DNA from 3 places in the Streptomyces sp. NPDC047841 genome. Region 3 is predicted to be linked to each of the others. Evidence: riboswitches for the same ligand, from Rfam matches in the RefSeq annotation. Region 3 holds a riboswitch; each other region holds the start of a gene.
The links. Region 3 has a riboswitch for thiamine pyrophosphate ahead of thiC (phosphomethylpyrimidine synthase ThiC). Riboswitches for the same ligand answer to the same signal wherever they lie in the genome.

Region 1: another riboswitch for thiamine pyrophosphate. It lies ahead of AB0947_RS17110 (thiamine ABC transporter substrate-binding protein); the one in region 3 lies ahead of thiC (phosphomethylpyrimidine synthase ThiC).
Region 2: another riboswitch for thiamine pyrophosphate. It lies ahead of thiO (glycine oxidase ThiO); the one in region 3 lies ahead of thiC (phosphomethylpyrimidine synthase ThiC).

What each region holds. Positions count from the first base shown of each region.
Region 1 covers NZ_JBEYRP010000009.1:251,494-257,650, reverse strand. Annotated here, with positions in the region: gene AB0947_RS17115 (iron ABC transporter permease) at 1-1,330, opposite strand, end outside; gene AB0947_RS17110 (thiamine ABC transporter substrate-binding protein) at 1,378-2,451, opposite strand; TPP riboswitch at 2,533-2,639, opposite strand; gene rlmN (23S rRNA (adenine(2503)-C(2))-methyltransferase RlmN) at 2,663-3,769, opposite strand; gene AB0947_RS17100 (cytochrome P450) at 3,887-5,200, opposite strand; gene AB0947_RS17095 (phosphatidate cytidylyltransferase) at 5,389-6,157, opposite strand, start outside.
Region 2 covers NZ_JBEYRP010000010.1:309,952-316,108, reverse strand. Annotated here, with positions in the region: gene AB0947_RS18945 (thiazole synthase) at 120-914, opposite strand; gene thiS (sulfur carrier protein ThiS) at 918-1,130, opposite strand; gene thiO (glycine oxidase ThiO) at 1,127-2,353, opposite strand; TPP riboswitch at 2,351-2,462, opposite strand; gene AB0947_RS18930 (hypothetical protein) at 2,516-2,866, shown strand; gene AB0947_RS18925 (FAD-dependent oxidoreductase) at 2,899-4,158, shown strand; gene AB0947_RS18920 (Rv2175c family DNA-binding protein) at 4,196-4,561, shown strand; gene thiE (thiamine phosphate synthase) at 4,654-5,304, shown strand; gene metF (methylenetetrahydrofolate reductase [NAD(P)H]) at 5,424-6,157, shown strand, end outside.
Region 3 covers NZ_JBEYRP010000015.1:176,283-182,439, reverse strand. Annotated here, with positions in the region: gene AB0947_RS26105 (IclR family transcriptional regulator C-terminal domain-containing protein) at 1-610, shown strand, start outside; gene AB0947_RS26100 (SsgA family sporulation/cell division regulator) at 710-1,147, shown strand; gene AB0947_RS26095 (YibE/F family protein) at 1,277-2,677, opposite strand; TPP riboswitch at 2,750-2,927, shown strand; gene thiC (phosphomethylpyrimidine synthase ThiC) at 2,920-4,704, shown strand; gene AB0947_RS26085 (hypothetical protein) at 4,821-5,684, opposite strand; gene AB0947_RS26080 (metallophosphoesterase) at 5,866-6,157, opposite strand, start outside.

The sequences.
Region 1 (6,157 bases), on a different contig from region 3:
ACACCCGCCAGGGCGAGGCGCCGAGCACGGCCGCCGCCTCCCGGAGCCGGACGTCCACCGCGCGCAGCACGGGCAGCATGGTCCGTACGACGAAGGGGGCGCCGACCAGTGCCTGGGCGAGCGGCACCAGTATCCAGGACTGCCGCAGGTCCAGCGGCGGCCTGTCGAGGGCGATCAGGAAGCCGAAGCCGACGGTCACGGCGGAGACGCCGAGCGGCAGCATGAGCAGGGCGTCGAAGCCCCGCACCAGCCGTCCCGCGTCCCGCCGGGCCAGCGCGGCGGCGGCGAGAGCGCCGATCACCACGGCGATGGCGGTGGCCGCGACCGCGTACTGCAGCGAGGTCCACACCGCGTGCACGGGCGCCACCAGGAACGTACCGCCGTCCGCGCGGGTCAGCGCCCGGTAGTAACCGAGACCGGGCGCGTCCAGGGAGCGGCGGACGAGGACGGCGAGCGGCAGGACCAGCAGCAGCGCGACGACGGCGAGGACCGAGGCGAGCAGGGTCCACTGTCCGGCGCCGCGCGGGCGCCGGGCCGTCACCGCCGGGTCCACGAGCCGCAGCGCGGTCTCCCGGCGCCGTACCGTCCAGGCGTGCACGGCGAGGACCGCGCCGACCGCCGCGAACTGGACCAGGGTGAGGACGGCGGCCGTGGACAGGTCGAAGACCTCGGAGGTCTGCCGGTAGATCTCCACTTCGAGGGTGGAGAAGGTGGGGCCGCCGAGGATCTGCACCACGCCGAAGGAGGTGAAGGTGAACAGGAACACCATCAGGGCGGCGGCGGCCACGGCGGGCGCGAGCGCGGGCAGGGTGACCTTCCGCCAGGCCGTCAGCGGTGAGGCGCCCAGCATCCGGGCGGCCTCCTCCTGCCGGGGGTCGAGCTGCGCCCACAGGCCGCCCACGGTCCGCACGACGACCGCGAAGTTGAAGAAGACGTGGGCCAGCAGGATCGCCCACACCGTGGTGTCCAGCCGTACCCCCCACAGCTCGTCCAGCAGCCCGCCGCGGCCGAGCAGCGCCAGGAAGGCGCTGCCCGCGACGACGGTCGGCAGCACGAACGGGACGGTGACGACGGCCCGCAGCAGCTGCTTGCCCGGGAAGTCGAGGCGGGCGAAGACGTAGCCGGCGGGCAGGGCGAGCAGCAGGGTGAGCGCGGTGGAGGCGAGCGCCTGCCAGGTGGTGAACCACAGCACGTGCCGGATGTCCGGCCGGGTGACGACGTCCGCGATCCGGCCGAGGTACCAGGCGCCGTCCGTCTTCAGCCCGCGCGCGACGATCGCGGCCACGGGCCAGGCGAAGAACAGCGCGAAGAACGCGACGGGCAGGGCCATGAGGCCGAGCCGCACCGCGCTCCCGCGCCCGTCCCTGACGCGGGCGGTCACTTCAGTACGAGTGACGTCCACGACTTGACCCACTGGTCGCGGTTGGCGGCGATCTTGTCCGGGGCCACGGTCGCGGGATCCTTGGCGGCCGGCCCGTACTTCGTGAAGTCGGCGGGGACGGCCGCCCCCTGCACCACCGGGTAGACGAACATGTTCAGCGGCATGTCCTGCTGGAACTCCTTGGTCAGCAGGAAGTCGAGGAACGCCTTGCCGCCCTTGGTGTTCTTCGCGTTGCTCAGCAGTCCGGCGTACTCGGTCTGCCGGAAGCAGGTGCCGTACGACACCCCGGTCGGGGCGGTGCCGGGCCGCTTCTTGGCGTAGATCACCTCGGCGGGCGGGGAGGAGGCGTACGACACCACGAGCGGCCGGTCGCCACCCGCCTTCTTGCCCTCGGAGGAACCGGAGAACTCCTGGTAGTAGGCCTGCTCCCAGCCGTCGACCACCTTGACGCCGTTGGCCTTGAGCTTCTTCCAGTAGTCCTGCCAGCCGCTGTCCCCGAACCGGGCGGCGCTGCCGAGCAGGAAGCCGAGGCCCGGCGAGGAGGTGGCCGCGTTCTCGGTGACGAGGAGGTTCTTGTACGCGGGATCGGCGAGGTCCGCGAAGGACTGCGGCGGCGTCAGCTTGTGCGCGCTGAACCAGGCCTTGTCGTAGTTGACGCAGATGTCGCCGGTGTCGACGGGCGTGACGCGGTGCTTGTCCTGGTCGACGCGGAACTCGGGCCGGACCGTGTCGTAGCCCTTGGCCCGGTACGGCTGGAACAGCCCGTTGTCCAGGGCTCGGGAGAGCAGGGTGTTGTCGACGCCGAAGAAGACGTCGCCCTGCGGGTTGTCCTTGGTCAGGACGGCCTTGTTGACGGCCTGCCCGGCGTCGCCGTCCTTCAGGACCCTGACCTTGTACCCGGACTGCTTCTCGAAGTCCTTCAGCACGTTCTTGGAGACGGCCCACGAGTCATGGCTGACCAGGGTCACGGTCTTGGAATCCGCGGCCGGCCCGCTCGTGCCGGAACCGCACGCGGACAGGCCGAGCAGGCCGAGCCCGACCGCCACGGCCACGAAGGTCTTGTTGTGCACTGGATGTCCTCCTGGGGTTGGCCAGGAAGAGACGCGGCCCTGCCCGGGCTCCGCTGGGGAGACCCGGGCAGGGCGCAACAGCTTGAGTGGTGACCGAACTTCCTACCCAGAATGACCTGGGCGAGGTTCAGAGGGTCTGCGGCCCGGTGCCGCACTCTCAGCGCTGTGGCGCTCCCCTGTCGGAATATGAAGATATGCGGACGGGGTCAGATTACCGCTCGGTGGCCGCGAGCTGACCGCAGGCCCCGTCGATCTCCTGCCCCCGGGTGTCCCGGACGGTGACGGGCACGCCGTGCGCGGCGATCGCCTCCACGAACGCCTTCTCGTCCTCCGGCCGCGACGCGGTCCACTTCGACCCCGGCGTCGGGTTCAGCGGGATGAGGTTGACGTGCACGGGCTTGCCCTTCAGCAGCCGCCCGAGCCTGTCGCCCCGCCACGCCTGGTCGTTGATGTCGCGGATGAGCGCGTACTCGATGGACAGCCGGCGCCCGGACTTCTCGGTGTACTCGAACCCGGCGTCCAGCACCTCGCGCACCTTCCACCGCGTGTTCACGGGGACGAGGGTGTCGCGCAGCTCGTCGTCGGGGGCGTGCAGGGAGATCGCGAGCCGGCACTTCAGGCCCTCGTCGGCGAACCGGTGGATGGCCGGCACGAGTCCGACGGTGGAGACGGTGATCCCGCGCTGCGAGAGGCCGAGCCCGTCCGGGGCGGGGTCGGTGAGCGCCCGGATGGCGCCGACGACCCGCTTGTAGTTGGCGAGGGGCTCGCCCATCCCCATGAAGACGATGTTGGACAGCCGCGCGGGCCCACCGGGCACCTCGCCGTCCCGCAGCGCCCGCATGCCGTCCACGATCTGGTGGACGATCTCCGCGGTGGACAGGTTCCGGTCCAGCCCGGCCTGCCCGGTCGCGCAGAACGGGCAGTTCATACCGCACCCGGCCTGCGAGCTGATGCACATGGTGACCCGGTCCGGGTACCGCATGAGCACCGACTCGACCAGCGTCCCGTCGAACAGCCGCCACAGCGTCTTGCGCGTGGTCCCCTGGTCGGTGGACAGGTGCCGGACGACGGTCATCAGCTCCGGGAACAGCGCTTCCTGAAGCTTGGCGCGGGAGCCGGCGGGGATGTCGGTCCACTGCTCCGGGTCGTGCGCGTACCGCGCGAAGTAGTGCTGCGAGAGCTGCTTGGCACGGAACGGCTTCTCACCGATCCCGGCCACGGCGTCCTTGCGCTCAGCGGGCGTGAGGTCGGCGAGATGCCGCGGCGGCTTCTTGGCTCCGCGCGGCGCGACGAAAATGAGTTCTCCGGGCTTGGGCATGGTGCATCCAGTGTCGCAGATCCACACAGGTGGCCCGGCGAGTGTGTGACGCGGCCGTTCCTGGTCGCCGTCGGTGTCCCGGCTCCGGTTCCGGTTCTTCTCTTGCCACCCGACGTGTCACCACGTCACGGGCAGGGCCCTCGGCCCGCGGATCAGCCCCTGCGTCTGGAACTCGACTTCCTCGGGCGGCACGGCCAGGCGGATGCCGGGGAAGCGGGTGAGTACGGCGCCGATCATGACCTCGGCTTCCATGCGGGCCATGACGGCGGCCAGGCAGTGGTGCGGGCCGTGCCCGAAGGCCAGGTGGGCGGGGTTGTCGCGGTCGAAGTCCAGGGCGTCCGGGTCGGGGAAGACCTCGGGGTCGCGGTTGGCGGCGAGGTAGGCGTTGTAGACGACGTCGCCGGCCCGTATCAGCCGGCCGCCGACCGCCACGTCCTCCGTGGCGACGCGCGGGATGCCGACGCCGTTGCGGTGCGGGACGTAGCGGAACAGTTCCTCCACGGCCCGGGGCAGCAGCTCCGGCTCACGGCGCAGCCGGTCCAGGTGCCCGGGGTGGGTGAGCAGCGCGTACATCATCGAACCGCTGTTGTTGCGGACCGCGTGACCGCCGCTGACCTGGACGGCGATGGCCAGGGACATCGCCTCGTCGTCGGTGATCTCGCCCGCCTCGGCGGCCCGCGCCAGCACGCCTGCCAGATCGTCGCGGGGGTCCTCTCGGCGCCTGTGGAGCAGTTCGGTGATCCGGGCCCGGGTGATCAGGGCCGCTTCCCTGGCCCGCTCCTCCGCATCGGCTCCCGCGGACGCGGACAGCAGGGCCTCGCCCGTCACGGCCCAGCGATGCCAGTCCTCCTCCTCCACGCCGAGGAAGTCGCGGAGCACGGCGATCGGGAAGGGGCCGTGCAGGTGTTCCATGAGGTCGGCCGGGGCGCCGGCGCGTTCCATCCCTGCGAGCAGGCCGGCGGCCCTGCGCTCCGCGAGCGGCCGCAGCCGCCGCATGCTCCGCCCGGTGAACGCGCGGGCGACGACCCGGCGCAGCCGGGTGTGCCGGGGCGGATCGACGTACTGCAGGCCCGCCGTCTGTGAGGCCACCGGCACCGGGCGCATGGTGGTGACGGTCCGGCCGGCGACCCGTTCCCGGGAGAAGCGCGGGTCCGAGGTGACGAACCGGACGTCGTCGTACCGCGTGACCAGCCAGGCGCACCCCTCGCCGTACGGCAACCTGATCCGCGCGACCGGTTCCTCCCGCAGCAGCACGTCCAGGAGGGGATCGGGGGCGAGTGCGGGCAGATCGTCGACGGGCCAGAACCGGACGGGCGGGGGTGGCGGTGGCGGGGCGGCGACGAGGTCAGGGACGGGGTCGGCGGAAGCGGGAGCCGGGCCGGCAGGGGTGAGGGCCGGGTCGTACGGGGTGGGCGTCGGGTCGAGGCGCATCGGCTCACTCCCTGCTGCGTCGCCGGGGCGGCGGTGGAACGGCCGTCCTCTGGAGGAGTCTGCCGCGCGCCGGCGCCGGCCGCCGCGTCGAGATGCGGCATCCGGGTGCCGCGAGGGGAGGGCCCGGGTACGGCAACGGCCCCCGCCCTGTTCCAGGACGGGGGCCGAAGAAGACGTACCACTACCGCTCACGCGGAGCCGACGAAGATCACCATCAGCAGCCACACCACCGGCGCCGTGGGCAGCAGCGAGTCGAGGCGGTCCATGATGCCGCCGTGCCCGGGGAGCAGGGTGCCCATGTCCTTGATGCCCAGGTCCCGCTTGATCATGGATTCGCCGAGGTCGCCCAGCGTGGCGCTGGCCGCGACCGCGAGGCCCAGCAGCAGGCCCTGCCACCAGCGGCCGCCGTCGATCAGGAAGTGCATGCACAGTGCGCCGGCGACCATCGCGAACAGCACCGCGCCCAGCAGCCCCTCGCGGGTCTTGCCGGGGCTGATGCGCGGCGCGAGCTTGTGCCTGCCGAAGCGCCAGCCGACCGCGTAGGCGCCGGTGTCGCTCACGACCGTCAGCAGCAGGAACGTGAGCACCCGCCAGGGACCGTCGTCGGCGGTGAGCATCATCGCGACGAACGTGGCCAGGAACGGCACGTAGAACGCGGCGAAGAGACCGGCCGTGACGTCCCTGAGGTAGTTCTCCGGCGGCTCCGTCATCCGCCAGACCAGCGCGGCCAGCGCGGTCAGCGCCATCGCGACCCACGCGCCCTCGGCGCCCCGCACGTACCCGGCGACGACCATCGCCGCGCCGCCGACCGCGAGCGGCACCAGCGGCGCCTTGATGCCCTTGCGCTCCTGGAGCCTGCTGGTCAGCTCCCACAGGCCGACGACGACGGCGACCGCGATCACGCCGACGAAGACGGCCTTGACGATGAACAGGGACGCGATGATCACCACACCGAGC
Region 2 (6,157 bases), on a different contig from region 3:
AGTCTACGAGGGGGCACCGGCGGTTCCCGCGCCGAGACCGCTTTCCCACCAGCACTGCAGCCGACCTGTGACGCACCCACCACCCCGCGGCCGCCGGCCGGACGGCACCGCGGCACCGGTCAGAACGCGGGACGCTCGGGGTCCAGCACGGCCAGGCCCTCCGCGGGAGACGACGCCTCGGCGAGGTACCTGCGGGGAATCCGCCCGGCCCGCCGGGCCAGCCGGCCCCCCTCCACCGCGAGCCTCATGGCGCAGGCCATCAGCTCCGGCTCCTGGGCCCGCGTCACCGCTGAGGCGAGCATCACACCCGCGCACCCCAGCTCCATCGCCAACGCCGCGTCCGACGCCGTACCGGCCCCCGCGTCCAGGATCACCGGCACGCGCGCGTGCTCCACGATCAGCTGGAAGTTGTGGGGGTTGCGGATCCCGAGCCCGGACCCGATCGGCGACCCCAGCGGCATGACCGCGGCGCACCCCACGTCCTCCAGCTTGCGCGCGAGCACCGGATCGTCGTTCGTGTACGGCAGCACCGTGAACCCGTCGTCCACCAGCGTCTCCGCCGCCTCCAGCAGCTCCACCGGATCCGGCAGCAGCGTCCGCTCGTCGGCGATGACCTCCAGCTTCACCAGGTCCGTGCCCAGCGCCTCCCGGGCCAGCCGGGCGGTCAGCACGGCCTCGCCCGCGGTGAAGCAGCCGGCCGTGTTCGGCAGCACCCGGATGCCGAGCTTCTCCAGCACCGACAGCACCGAGCCGTGCACGGAGGGGTCCACCCGGCGCATCGCGACCGTGGTCAGTTCCGTACCGGAGGCGACCAGCGCCCGCTCCAGCACGTCCAGGCTGGGCGCCCCGCCCGTGCCCATGATCAGCCGGGAGGAGAAGGACAGGTCACCGAGGACCAGGGGATCACCGGTCATGGCTCAGCCTCCCTGCACGGCGGTGAGGACCTCGACCCGGTCGCCGTCGGCGAGGGCGGTCGTCGCCCACCGCGCGCGTGGGACGACCGTCTCGTTGACGGCGGCGGCCACCCCGCGCGGGGCGGCGGTGAGGGTCCGGACGAGGGTGTCGAGGGCGGTGCCCGGGGCGATCTCCCGGCGCTCCCCGTTGACGGAAATCATGACCGGGCTGTTCATACGGGCTGCTCCACCTCTTCCTTCTCTTCCCTCGTCTCCCCGTGCTCTTCCCTCGTCCCCACGCGCGCGGCGGCCTCTGCGGACGCGGCGCCGAACCGCCGCGGGGTGAACGGACGGGCCTCCTCCGGAAGCTCGCCGGTGACCAGCGCGTGCGCCAGCACGTCCCCGGTGACCGGCGTGAGCAGCACGCCGTTGCGGTAGTGCCCGGTGGCCAGCAGCAGCCCGGCCAGCCCGGACGGGCCGAGCAGCGGCGCGTTGTCCGGGGAGCCGGGGCGCAGCCCGGCCCGGGTCTCGGTCAGCGGCAGCTCGGTGATGCCGGGCACCAGCTCGTGCGCGTCGCGCAGCAGCTCGTACACGCCGCCGGCGGTGACCGTCGTGTCCCAGCCCAGCTCCTCGCTGGTGGCGCCGACGACCAGTTCGCCGTTCTCCCGCGGCACCAGATAGACCTGGCCGCCCCGCACCACGGCCCGCACGGTCCGGCTCAGGAACGGCGCGTACCGGCGCGGCACGGTCAGCCGCAGCACCTGCCCCTTCACCGGCCGCACCGGAGGCAGCAGCTCGTCCGGCACGCCCGCGAGCCGCCCGCTCAGGCTGCCGGCCGCGAGCACCACCCGGTCCGCGCGCAGAGCCGTGCCGTCCGCCGTGGTGGCCCCGGCGGCCCGGTCCCGCACCACGTCCAGCCGCTCCGCCCACGCCCGGTGGAACACCACACCGGCCCGCTCGCACGCGGCCACCAGGGCCGCCGCCAGCCGGCGCGGGTCGATCTGGTGGTCGCCGTCGACCCGCAGCCCGCCCCGCACCCCCGGCGCCAGCATCGGCTCCAGGCGCCGGCACTCCCGCCCCGACAGCCACTCCGAGGTGAGGCCCGCGCGCCGCTGGAGCGCGTGCAGCTCGCGCAGGTGGGCCCGGTCGTCGGCGTCCAGGGCGACGGCGAGGGTGCCGCAGCGGCGGTAGCCGAGGTCATGGCCGGTCAGTTCGGTCAGCTCGGCCGCGAAGGCGGGGTAGCGGCGGGCCGACTCCAGGTTCAGGGCGAGCAGGGTCTCCTCGCCGTAGTGCAGCTCGGTGACCGCGGCCAGCATCCCGGCCGCGACCTGCGCGGCCCCGCCGCCGGGTGCGGGGTCCACCACGGCCGTGGCCAGCCCGCGCTGCGCCGCGCGCCAGGCCGTGACCAGGCCGATGATCCCGCCCCCGATGACGAGGACGTCGGACGTACGTGACGACATGGGCGTCCAGCCCCTCCCTTCGCCGGCATGACCCGGATCAGGTTCGTACGGTCGGAGGCCGCCAGCCTCCCTCTCAGCCCGGTGCGTCCGGGCTCCCGCGAGTGCTTGTACGGTGGCAACCCTAGCCCGCCGTTCCTCCCACCCGTAAGGGAGCCCCGTTCCATGGCCCGTTCGCTCGACGGACTGATCCTCGCCCCCGTGGCGGACCAAGCCCCAGGTCAGGTGGGTACCCGCACACGGTTCGCGTACCACGAGGAGGACGGCGCGATCTGGGCGGAGTACGCGGGCGGCGACGTCGTGCGCGGCCACCTGGTCGGCACCCGCGAGGGCGACCGGCTGGACTTCCGGTACGTGCAGCTGAAGACCGACGGGACGACCTCCTCGGGGCACTGCGCGTCCACGGTCGTCGAGCTGCCGGACGGGCGGGTGCGCCTGGACGAGACCTGGGAGTGGGAGTCCCAGGCCGGCTCCGGCACGAGCGTGGTGGAGCAGGTCACCGAGCCCGCCCCCTGACTGACTCCTCGTCAATTGTCTATGGTGATCGGGTGAGCGAGCAGACAGCGCAAGAGGGCACGGCGGCGGCGCGGCGCGTGGTCGTCGTCGGCGCGGGCATGGCCGGGGTGCAGACCGCGGTCGCCCTGCGGGAGCAGGGTTTCCGGGGCGACGTGACCGTCATCGGCGCCGAGCCGCACCAGCCGTACGACCGGCCGCCGCTGTCGAAGGCGGTGCTGCTCGGCAAGGCCGAGGACTCCGCCTTCGAGGTGGACTTCGAGTCCCTCGGCGTCGAGCTGCGGCTCGGCTGCGAGGTGTACGGCGTGCGCCCCGCCGAGCGCGAGCTGGACACCGGGACGGGCCCGGTGCCGTACGACGTCCTGGTCCTCGCCACCGGCGCCGAACCGGTCCGGCTGCCCGGCACCGAGGGCATGCCCGGCGTGCACCTGCTGCGCACCCTGGACGACGCCGAACGGCTGCGCCCCGTGCTCGCCCGGCAGCACGACATCGTGGTCGTGGGCGCCGGCTGGATCGGCGCCGAGTTCGCCACCGCCGCCCGCGAGGCCGGCTGCGCGGTGACCGTCGTGGAGGCCGCCGGCCATCCGCTCGCCGGTGCCCTGCCCGCCGAGGTCGCCGCGCCCATGGCCGCCTGGTACGCCGAGGCGGGCGTGGAGCTGCGCGTCCACGCGCGCGTGGAGCGCGTCGAGCCCGGCGAGGTGGTGCTCGACGACGGAACCCGGCTGCCCGCGGACGCCGTCGTCGTCGGCATCGGCGCCCGCCCCGCCACCGGCTGGCTGGCCGGCTCCGGCATCGAGCTGGGCGCGCACGGCGAGGTCCTCACCGACGACCGCCTGTGCACCTCCGTGCCCGAGGTGTACGCCGTCGGCGACTGCGCCTCCTTCCCGTCCGCGCGCTACGGCGAGCGGCTCCTCGTCCACCACTGGGACAACGCCCTGCAGGGCCCGCGCACGGTCGCCGCGAACATCCTCGGCGAGACCCCGGCGGTCTACGACCCGGTGCCGTACTTCTGGTCCGAGCAGTTCGGCCGCTTCGTCCAGTACGCGGGTCACCACTCCGGGGCCGACCGGCTGGTGCGGCGCGGCGACCCGGCGGGCCCAGCCTGGACGGTCTGCTGGCTCCGCCAGGACCGCCTGGTGGCCCTCCTGGCCGTCGGCCGCCCCCGCGACCTGGCCCAGGGCCGCCGCCTGATCGAGGCGGGCCGGCGGATGGACCCCGAGGCGCTGACCGACCCGGCGCGGCCCCTGAAGAACGCCACGGCCGACCAGCACACCCTCCCGCCTGGACCTGCCTGACTTCCGACTGTCGGTGGGGGATGGCAGGCTAGGGAGCGTGACCGAGATTGACGCAAAGATCGATGCTCTCGTCCCCGCCTGGCTCACCCTGCCCGACATCGCCGACATGCTCGGTGTCGAGGTGACGCGTGTCCGGCAGCTGGTCAAGGAGGGCCAGCTCATCGCCGTACGCCGGGGTGAGAACAGGGCGCTGCACGTCCCCGCCGCCTTCATCGACGGGGACAAGGTCGTCAAGGGCCTGGCCGGGACCCTGACGCTCCTGCGGGACGACGGCTTCACGGTCGAAGAGATGATCGAATGGCTCTTCACCCCCGACCCGACCCTGCCCGGCACCCCCGCGCAGGCCCTGAGCGAGAATCGCGGCACGGAGGTGAAGCGCCGCGCCCAGGCGCTCGCCGTCTGAGCCGATCCGCAGCAGGCAGGTGGCGTGCGGGCCGGACGCCCGTACGCCACCGCGCACCACCGCCAGGGACACCGACCACGGGGGGACCCCGCATGTCCGACACCGCCCGCGCCGCGCTCGCCGACGCCCGCCTGTACCTGTGCACGGACGCCCGCACGCGCCAGGGCGACCTGCCGGAGTTCCTGGACGCGGTCCTGGCCGGCGGTGTCGACGTCGTGCAGCTGCGGGACAAGGGCATGGAGGCCGCCGAGGAGCTGGAGCACCTGGAGGTCTTCGCCGACGCCTGCGCCCGGCACGGCAAGCTGCTCGCGGTCAACGACCGGGCGGACGTCGCCCATGCCGCCCGCGCCGACGTGCTCCACCTCGGCCAGGGTGATCTCCCGGTCCCCGCGGCCCGGGCGATCCTCGGCGACCGGGTGCTGATAGGCCGCTCCACGCACGCCGAGGCGGAGGCCGCGGCCGCCGCCGTCCAGGACGGCGTGGACTACTTCTGCACCGGCCCCTGCTGGCCCACCCCCACCAAGCCCGGCCGCCACGCCCCCGGCCTGGACCTGGTCCGCTACACGGCGTCCCTCGGCACCGACCGCCCCTGGTTCGCCATCGGCGGCATCGACCTCGGCAACCTGGACCAGGTGCTCGACGCCGGGGCCCGCCGGGTGGTCGTGGTCCGCGCGATCACCGGGGCGGACGACCCGGGCGCGGCTGCGGCTGAGTTCGCGAAGCGGCTGCGGGACGCCCGCTAGGGCCTCCGAACGGCAGGTCCGAGGGCCGTTCTGTCCACCTGCTGGACAGGAGAGCGGCAAATCGGGCAAATTGCCGACATCCGGTTGGGGGACCGCCCACCCCTGGCTAACCTGCCGGTATGGCCCTCGGAACCGCATCCACCAGGACTGATCGCGCGCGCACCGTGCGCGACATCCTCGCCACCGGCAAGACGACGTACTCGTTCGAGTTCTCGGCGCCGAAGACCCCGAAGGGCGAGCGGAACCTGTGGAGCGCGCTCCGGCGGGTCGAGGCGGTCGCCCCCGACTTCGTCTCCGTGACCTACGGCGCCGGCGGATCCACCCGCGCGGGCACGGTCAAGGAGACCCAGCAGATCGTCGCGGACACCACGCTGACCCCGGTCGCCCACCTCACCGCGGTCGACCACTCCATCGCCGAGCTGCGCAACATCATCGGCCAGTACGCGGACGCCGGCATCCGCAACATGCTCGCCGTGCGCGGCGACCCGCCCGGCGACCCGATGGGCGAGTGGGTGCCGCACCCCCGCGGCCTGACCTACGCGGCCGAACTCGTCCGGCTCATCAAGGAGTCGGGCGACTTCTGCGTGGGCGTCGCCGCGTTCCCGGAGATGCACCCGCGCTCCGCGGACTGGGACACCGACGTCGCCCACTTCGTGGACAAGTGCCGTGCGGGCGCCGACTACGCCATCACGCAGATGTTCTTCCAGCCGGAGTCGTATCTGCGCCTGCGCGACCGCGTGGCGGCCGCGGGCTGCGGGACGCCGGTCATCCCGGAAATCCTGCCGGTCACCAGTGTGAAGATGCTGGAACGGTTGCCGAAGCTCAGCAACGCCCTTGTCCCGGACGCCCTGAA
Region 3 (6,157 bases):
CACCCTGGTCCACGAGGGCTATCTGCGCCGCGAGAAGGGGCTGTTCTTCCTCGGTGACGCGGCGGAGCGACTGGGCCGCAGTGGAGCGCAGCAGAAACGTCGCAGCACGGTGGCGGACACGCTCGCGCACTGGCGCGATTCCATCGGAGTGCCGGTGTACTACGCGATGTACCGGGACGGCGAGATCGAGGTCATGTGCGTCTCCGCCTCCCGTCAGGCGCCCGCGGTGGAAGAGTGGGCGGACTTCCGGGAGACCGGCCACGCGCACGCGATCGGACAGTGCCTGCTCTCCCAGCTGGACGAGGACGCGCGGCGCGACCACCTCGCCCGGTATCCCGTGCGGCCCATCACGCCGTACACCGTGCGCGACAACGACGTGCTGCTGCGTCGGCTCGCCCGGACGCGGCGCATGGAACCGGTGGTGGAGCGCCAGGAGTACGCGGTCGGCACCGTCTGCGCGGCGGTCCCGATCACGGTCGGCACCACCGCGGCCACCATGGCCATCTCCTTGCCCGTCCACCAGGCCGACCGGCTGATGCCCGCCGCGCACCGGCTCCAGGGGGAGATCGGGCGGCACCTGGGGTCGCTCAGCCTCTCTATCAGTATCTGAAAACTCACTCCTTGTGATCTCTTGTGTACTTTCAGCAAGATTTGACCACGGTCAGAGGGATCAATCCCGGCCAGTCGATGTCATATGACGGGATAGGCAATGCGCGAGTCCGTACAGGCAGAAGTCATGATGAGCTTTCTCGTGTCGGAGGAGCTCTCCTTCCGCATCCCGGTGGAGTTGCGCTACGAGACCTGTGATCCGTATGCCGTACGCCTCACCTTCCATCTGCCCGGCGACGCCCCGGTGACCTGGGCCTTCGGGCGGGAGCTGCTGATCGACGGGGTCGGCCGCCCGTGCGGGGAGGGGGACGTGCACATCGCCCCCGTCGAGTCCGAGGTGCTCGGTGAGGTGCTGATCCGGCTTCAGGTCGGCGGCGACCAGGCCCTGTTCCGCTCGTCGGCGCCACCGCTCGTGGCCTTCCTCGACCGGACGGACAAGCTCGTTCCGCTCGGCCAGGAGGGTGCGCTCGCCGACTTCGACGCCCATCTCGACGAGGCCCTGGACCGCATCCTGGCAGAGGAGCAGAGCGCCGGCTGAAACGCTGGGCAAGGGGTGGTGGGCGGTCCGCCGTGCCACACGGCTGTGCAGGAACGCTTCTGCGGCGGACGGCTGACGGCTAGCGGCTCATCCCTCCGTGCGTCACCGCGTCCGGCTCATCTTCCCGCGTCACCGCTTCCGGCGTCGGCCCCGGCCGCCGCGTGCCGGTGCGGGCTGTGTCGCTGCGGTCGCCGGGGCAGCAGGACCGGTCCGGTCGGCCGACACGACGAGCGCGGCCAGTGCGGTGGTGACCGGGACCGAGGCGACCAGACCGATCGAGCCGACCAGCGTGCGCACGATCTCCTCGGCCACCAGCTCGCTGTTGGCCACGGTGCCGATGCTGCTCTGCGCGATCGAGAACAGCAGCAGCAACGGCAGTGCGGCACCGGCGTAGGCGAGCACCAGGGTGTTGACCACGGACGCGATGTGGTCGCGGCCGATGCGGATGCCCGCCCGGTACAGCCCGCGCCAGCCCATCGACGGATTGGCCTCGTGCAGCTCCCAGACGGCCGAGGTCTGTGTCACCGTCACGTCGTCCAGGACGCCGAGCGAACCGATGATGACGCCGGCCAGCAGCAGACCGCTCATGTCGATCGACGGATACAGGCCGTGGATCAGGCCGGTGCTGTCGTCCGTGTTACCGGTCAGTGCGGCCCAGCCGATGAACAGTGACCCGAGCATGCCGATCAGGCAGAGCGAGATCAGCGTGCCGAGCACCGCCACCGACGTGCGCGCCGACAGCCCGTGGCACATGTACAGGGCGATGAGCATGATGGCGCTCGCCCCCACCACGGCCACCAGCAGCGGGTTCGCCCCCTCCAGGATCGCCGGCAGGATGAACAGCGTCAGCACGAGGAAACTCACGGCGAGTGCGACCAGTGCCATGACTCCGCGCACCCGGCCCACGACCACGACGGCCACCGCGAAGATCCCCGCGAGCAGTGCCATGGGGAACTTCCGGTTCACATCGGTCACCGAGTACTGCAGGTCCTTGGGGGCCGAGGGCTCGTAGGCGACCACGACCTTCTCGCCCTGGTGCAGTTGCCGCGACTGGTCGGGCTGCACGATCTCGGTGAAGGTACGGCCCTCGTCCTTACCGGTGTCGATCCGGATGGTGGCCCTCTTGCAGGTCCGGTTGGCCTCCGCCTCCGCCGGCGTGCCCTCGGCGGTGGAGGTGTCGCCGGCCGGAGTGCCGCCGGAGGCGTTCACCGACTTGCAGCTGACCTCGACGACCCTGCTGACCGTGGCCTGTTGGGTCTGCCGGTCGAAGCCGACGCCGGTGCGCTTGTGGGAGGGGGCTTGCCCCGGCCAGAGCACCACGAGGCCGACCAGGACCGCTGCGGTGAAGGGGACCAGGACCGCCGCGATGACCTTGCGCAGGTGCCGGGAGACGGGGGTGGCGGGCCCGTGGCTGTGGCCGTGTGAGTGGCCGTGGCCGCGTGGACCGTGGCTGTGTCCGTCACCCTGTTCCGGGCCGTCTCGGCGGGGCGGCTCGGGCGGCTGGTAAGGGTACTGCTCGATCCTGGTCACCGCCCGATCATCGCAAGAACGGCGGAGGGCCCACTGTTCACCGCGCCACACATGGCGCTAGCGTGGAGGCACCTTTGCACACGCGGGAGCTCGGAGCACCGGGCTGAGAGGGCGCTGACCTCCGTACACGCGATGTTTCACGTGGAACAAGAGGTGTTCCGCAGGAAACGTCGCCAGACGGACACCGCTGCGTCGACCGCCGAACCTGTTACCGGGTAATGCCGGCGTAGGGAGTAGGTCTCATGGCCAACAAGGACGCACGCACGCCTGCCTCCGTCCAGGACGAGAAGTCCCCGGAGGCCGGGAAGTCCATCGGCTGGCACAAGGCGTACGTCGAGGGCTCGCGCCCCGATCTGCGCGTGCCGGTCCGTCAGGTGCACCTCACCAACGGGCAGTCGGTCACGCTGTACGACACATCGGGCCCGTACACCGATCCACTCGCCGACACGGACGTCCGCCGTGGCCTGCCGCCGCTGCGGGAGAACTGGATCACCGCCCGCGGCGATACCGAGGAGTACGCGGGACGTCCGGTCCGTGCCGAAGACGACGGCATCAAGCACACCTCGCCGCGCGGCGGGCTGCGGAACCTGGACGCGGTCTTCCCCGGACGCCCGCGTCAGCCGCGACGGGGCCGCGACGGCCAGGCGGTGACGCAGCTCGCGTACGCCCGCCGTGGCGAGATCACGCCGGAGATGGAGTTCGTGGCGCTCCGGGAGAACGTTTCCCCCGAGGTGGTGCGCGAGGAGATCGCGGCGGGCCGGGCGGTGCTGCCCGCCAACGTCAACCACCCGGAGATCGAGCCGATGATCATCGGCAAGCGGTTCCTGGTGAAGGTGAACGCCAACATCGGCAACTCCGCGGTGACGTCCTCCATCGAGGAGGAGGTCGAGAAGATGACCTGGGCGACCCGCTGGGGCGCCGACACGGTCATGGACCTGTCCACCGGCCGCAACATCCACACCACTCGCGAGTGGGTCCTGCGCAACTCCCCCGTTCCCATCGGCACGGTGCCGCTCTACCAGGCACTGGAGAAGGTCGACGGCAAGGCCGAGGAACTGACCTGGGAGATCTACAAGGACACCGTCATCGAGCAGGCCGAGCAGGGCGTGGACTACATGACGGTCCACGCGGGCGTCCGGCTGGCCTACGTGCCGCTCACTGCCCATCGCAAGACCGGCATCGTCTCGCGCGGCGGTTCGATCATGGCCGCGTGGTGCCTGGCGCACCACAAGGAATCGTTCCTGTACGAGAACTTCGAGGAGCTGTGCGAGATCCTCGCCGCCTACGACGTCACGTACTCGCTGGGTGACGGCCTTCGGCCGGGGTCGATCGCGGACGCCAACGACGAGGCGCAGTTCGCGGAGTTGAGGACGCTCGGGGAACTCAACCGGATTGCCAGGCGTTTCCACGTACAGACGATGATCGAGGGCCCGGGACACGTCCCGATGCACAAGATCAAGGAGAACATCGACCTTCAGCAGGAGATCTGCGATGAAGCCCCGTTCTATACGCTCGGCCCGCTGACCACGGACGTCGCGCCGGCGTACGACCACATCACCTCCGGCATCGGTGCCGCGATGATCGCCTGGTGGGGTACGGCGATGCTCTGCTACGTCACGCCCAAGGAGCACCTCGGCCTGCCCAACCGGGACGACGTCAAGACCGGCGTCATCACCTACAAGATCGCCGCACACGCGGCCGACCTCGCCAAGGGGCATCCCGGAGCGCAGGAGTGGGACGACGCGCTGTCCGACGCCCGCTTCGAGTTCCGCTGGGAGGACCAGTTCAACCTCGCGCTGGACCCGGACACGGCACGGGAGTTCCACGACGAGACCCTGCCGGCCGAGCCCGCCAAGACGGCGCACTTCTGCTCCATGTGCGGCCCGAAGTTCTGCAGCATGAAGATCTCGCAGGACATCCGGCGTGAGCACGGCGGCAGCCGGGCCGAGATCGAGGAGGGCATGGCCCGGAAGTCACAGGAGTTCGCGGCCGCGGGCAACCGGGTGTACCTGCCGATCGCGGACTGAGCGCAGCACGCTGAACTCGCCGCGCCGGCCGGTCCCATGACGGCCGGCTGGTGCGGCGGGGCCTGAGGGCCGACGGCCGGCCGGTGTGGTGGCAGCACACCGGTGGGCCGGCCGGATCACTCGGGCTGGTGTTCCGGGCCTCCGAAGTCCGGGCTCGTGTAGTCGGGGCTGGTGAAGCTCGGGCGGCCGGTCGCGGTGCCGTCGCCGGGGCTGCTGAAGCCGGGGCGGTCGTAACCGAGGCGGGGTATGCGGCCGGTCGGTGCGGGCGGGATCGACGAGTGCCCGGCGGTGGTGCCGGGCTCGGCGAGTGCCTCCCGGAGGAAGGGCAGGATGCCGCGCTCCAGCAGGGCGTCCCGCCACGCCTCCCTGGCCCTTGCGAGTTCCTCGCGGGCCGCGTCCCGTGCCCGGTCGTCCGCCGGGGTGCTGTTGCGCAGAGCGGTGAGCAGCAGTCCGACCGCGGCGACGAGGACGGTCGCCGCGGTGACGGCACCGAACACCCACCCGGCGGTGAGCATGGTCCGGGCGAAGGTGCGGCCGGGGTCGAGCGCCTTCAGGACGTAGCCGACGAGCAGGAAGATCACCGCGGCGGTCCCGGAGAGGACGGGAGCCAGGACGGCGACGACCGCGATGGCGCCCGCGCCGGTGCTCTCGGCGGCTTCCCCGAGGGTGGTGGCGAGGCCCGCGGCGGTCGAACCCGGGCTGTCCTCCTCGGAGTCGCCGACGGCCGGCGGGCCGGACAGCGCCGGGTGACGCAGTGCGTCGCGCAGCTTGACGTAGTGCTGGTACTCGGCCGCCGCCGCCGGCGTGATCAGGGCGGAGGCGTTGAGGGCCATGGTGCGCAGTTGTTCGGAGTTGAGCCGCTGTCCGACAGCGGCCAGTTCCGGTCGGTGCGGTGCGGAGCGCAGCGCCTCATCGAGGAGCCGCTCGAATTCCTGGCGGTCCTCGCTCTGCAGGTGCTGCGGAACGCTGTTCATGTGCATCCCCCGATGCTCCGTAGGGCTTGGGGCTCGCACGCCGGCGAGCCGTCGGGCAGAAACGGAGGGGAGCCTGCTACGGATAAGCCGATGGTAGAGCCGTGACGGCGCGCGGTGACAGGGGATTGCCGGAATTCGCGGTCCGGCCTGCGGGTACGCGGCTGGGGGATGCCTGCCGGACTAACGGTCAGCCGTCGAGGGGAAGTTGTTGGACCAGCAGTTTCCCGGCCATGGTCACTCCACCGTCCATGGCGATGGCGAGTCCGTCGGCGTAGACGTGCGGTCCCTCGACGACCGGGCGGGTGCTCTCCTCGCCGTCCTCGGAGCCGACCTGGCCGAGGAGATAGGGAATGGGGCTGTGCCCATGAACGACCCGGGTGCCGCCGTACGTATCGAGGAGCGAGCGTACGGCGTCGGCGCCGCCCTCGTCGCGGAAGGAGAAGCGTTTGGTGAACTTGCGGAACAGGTCCCAGACCTCG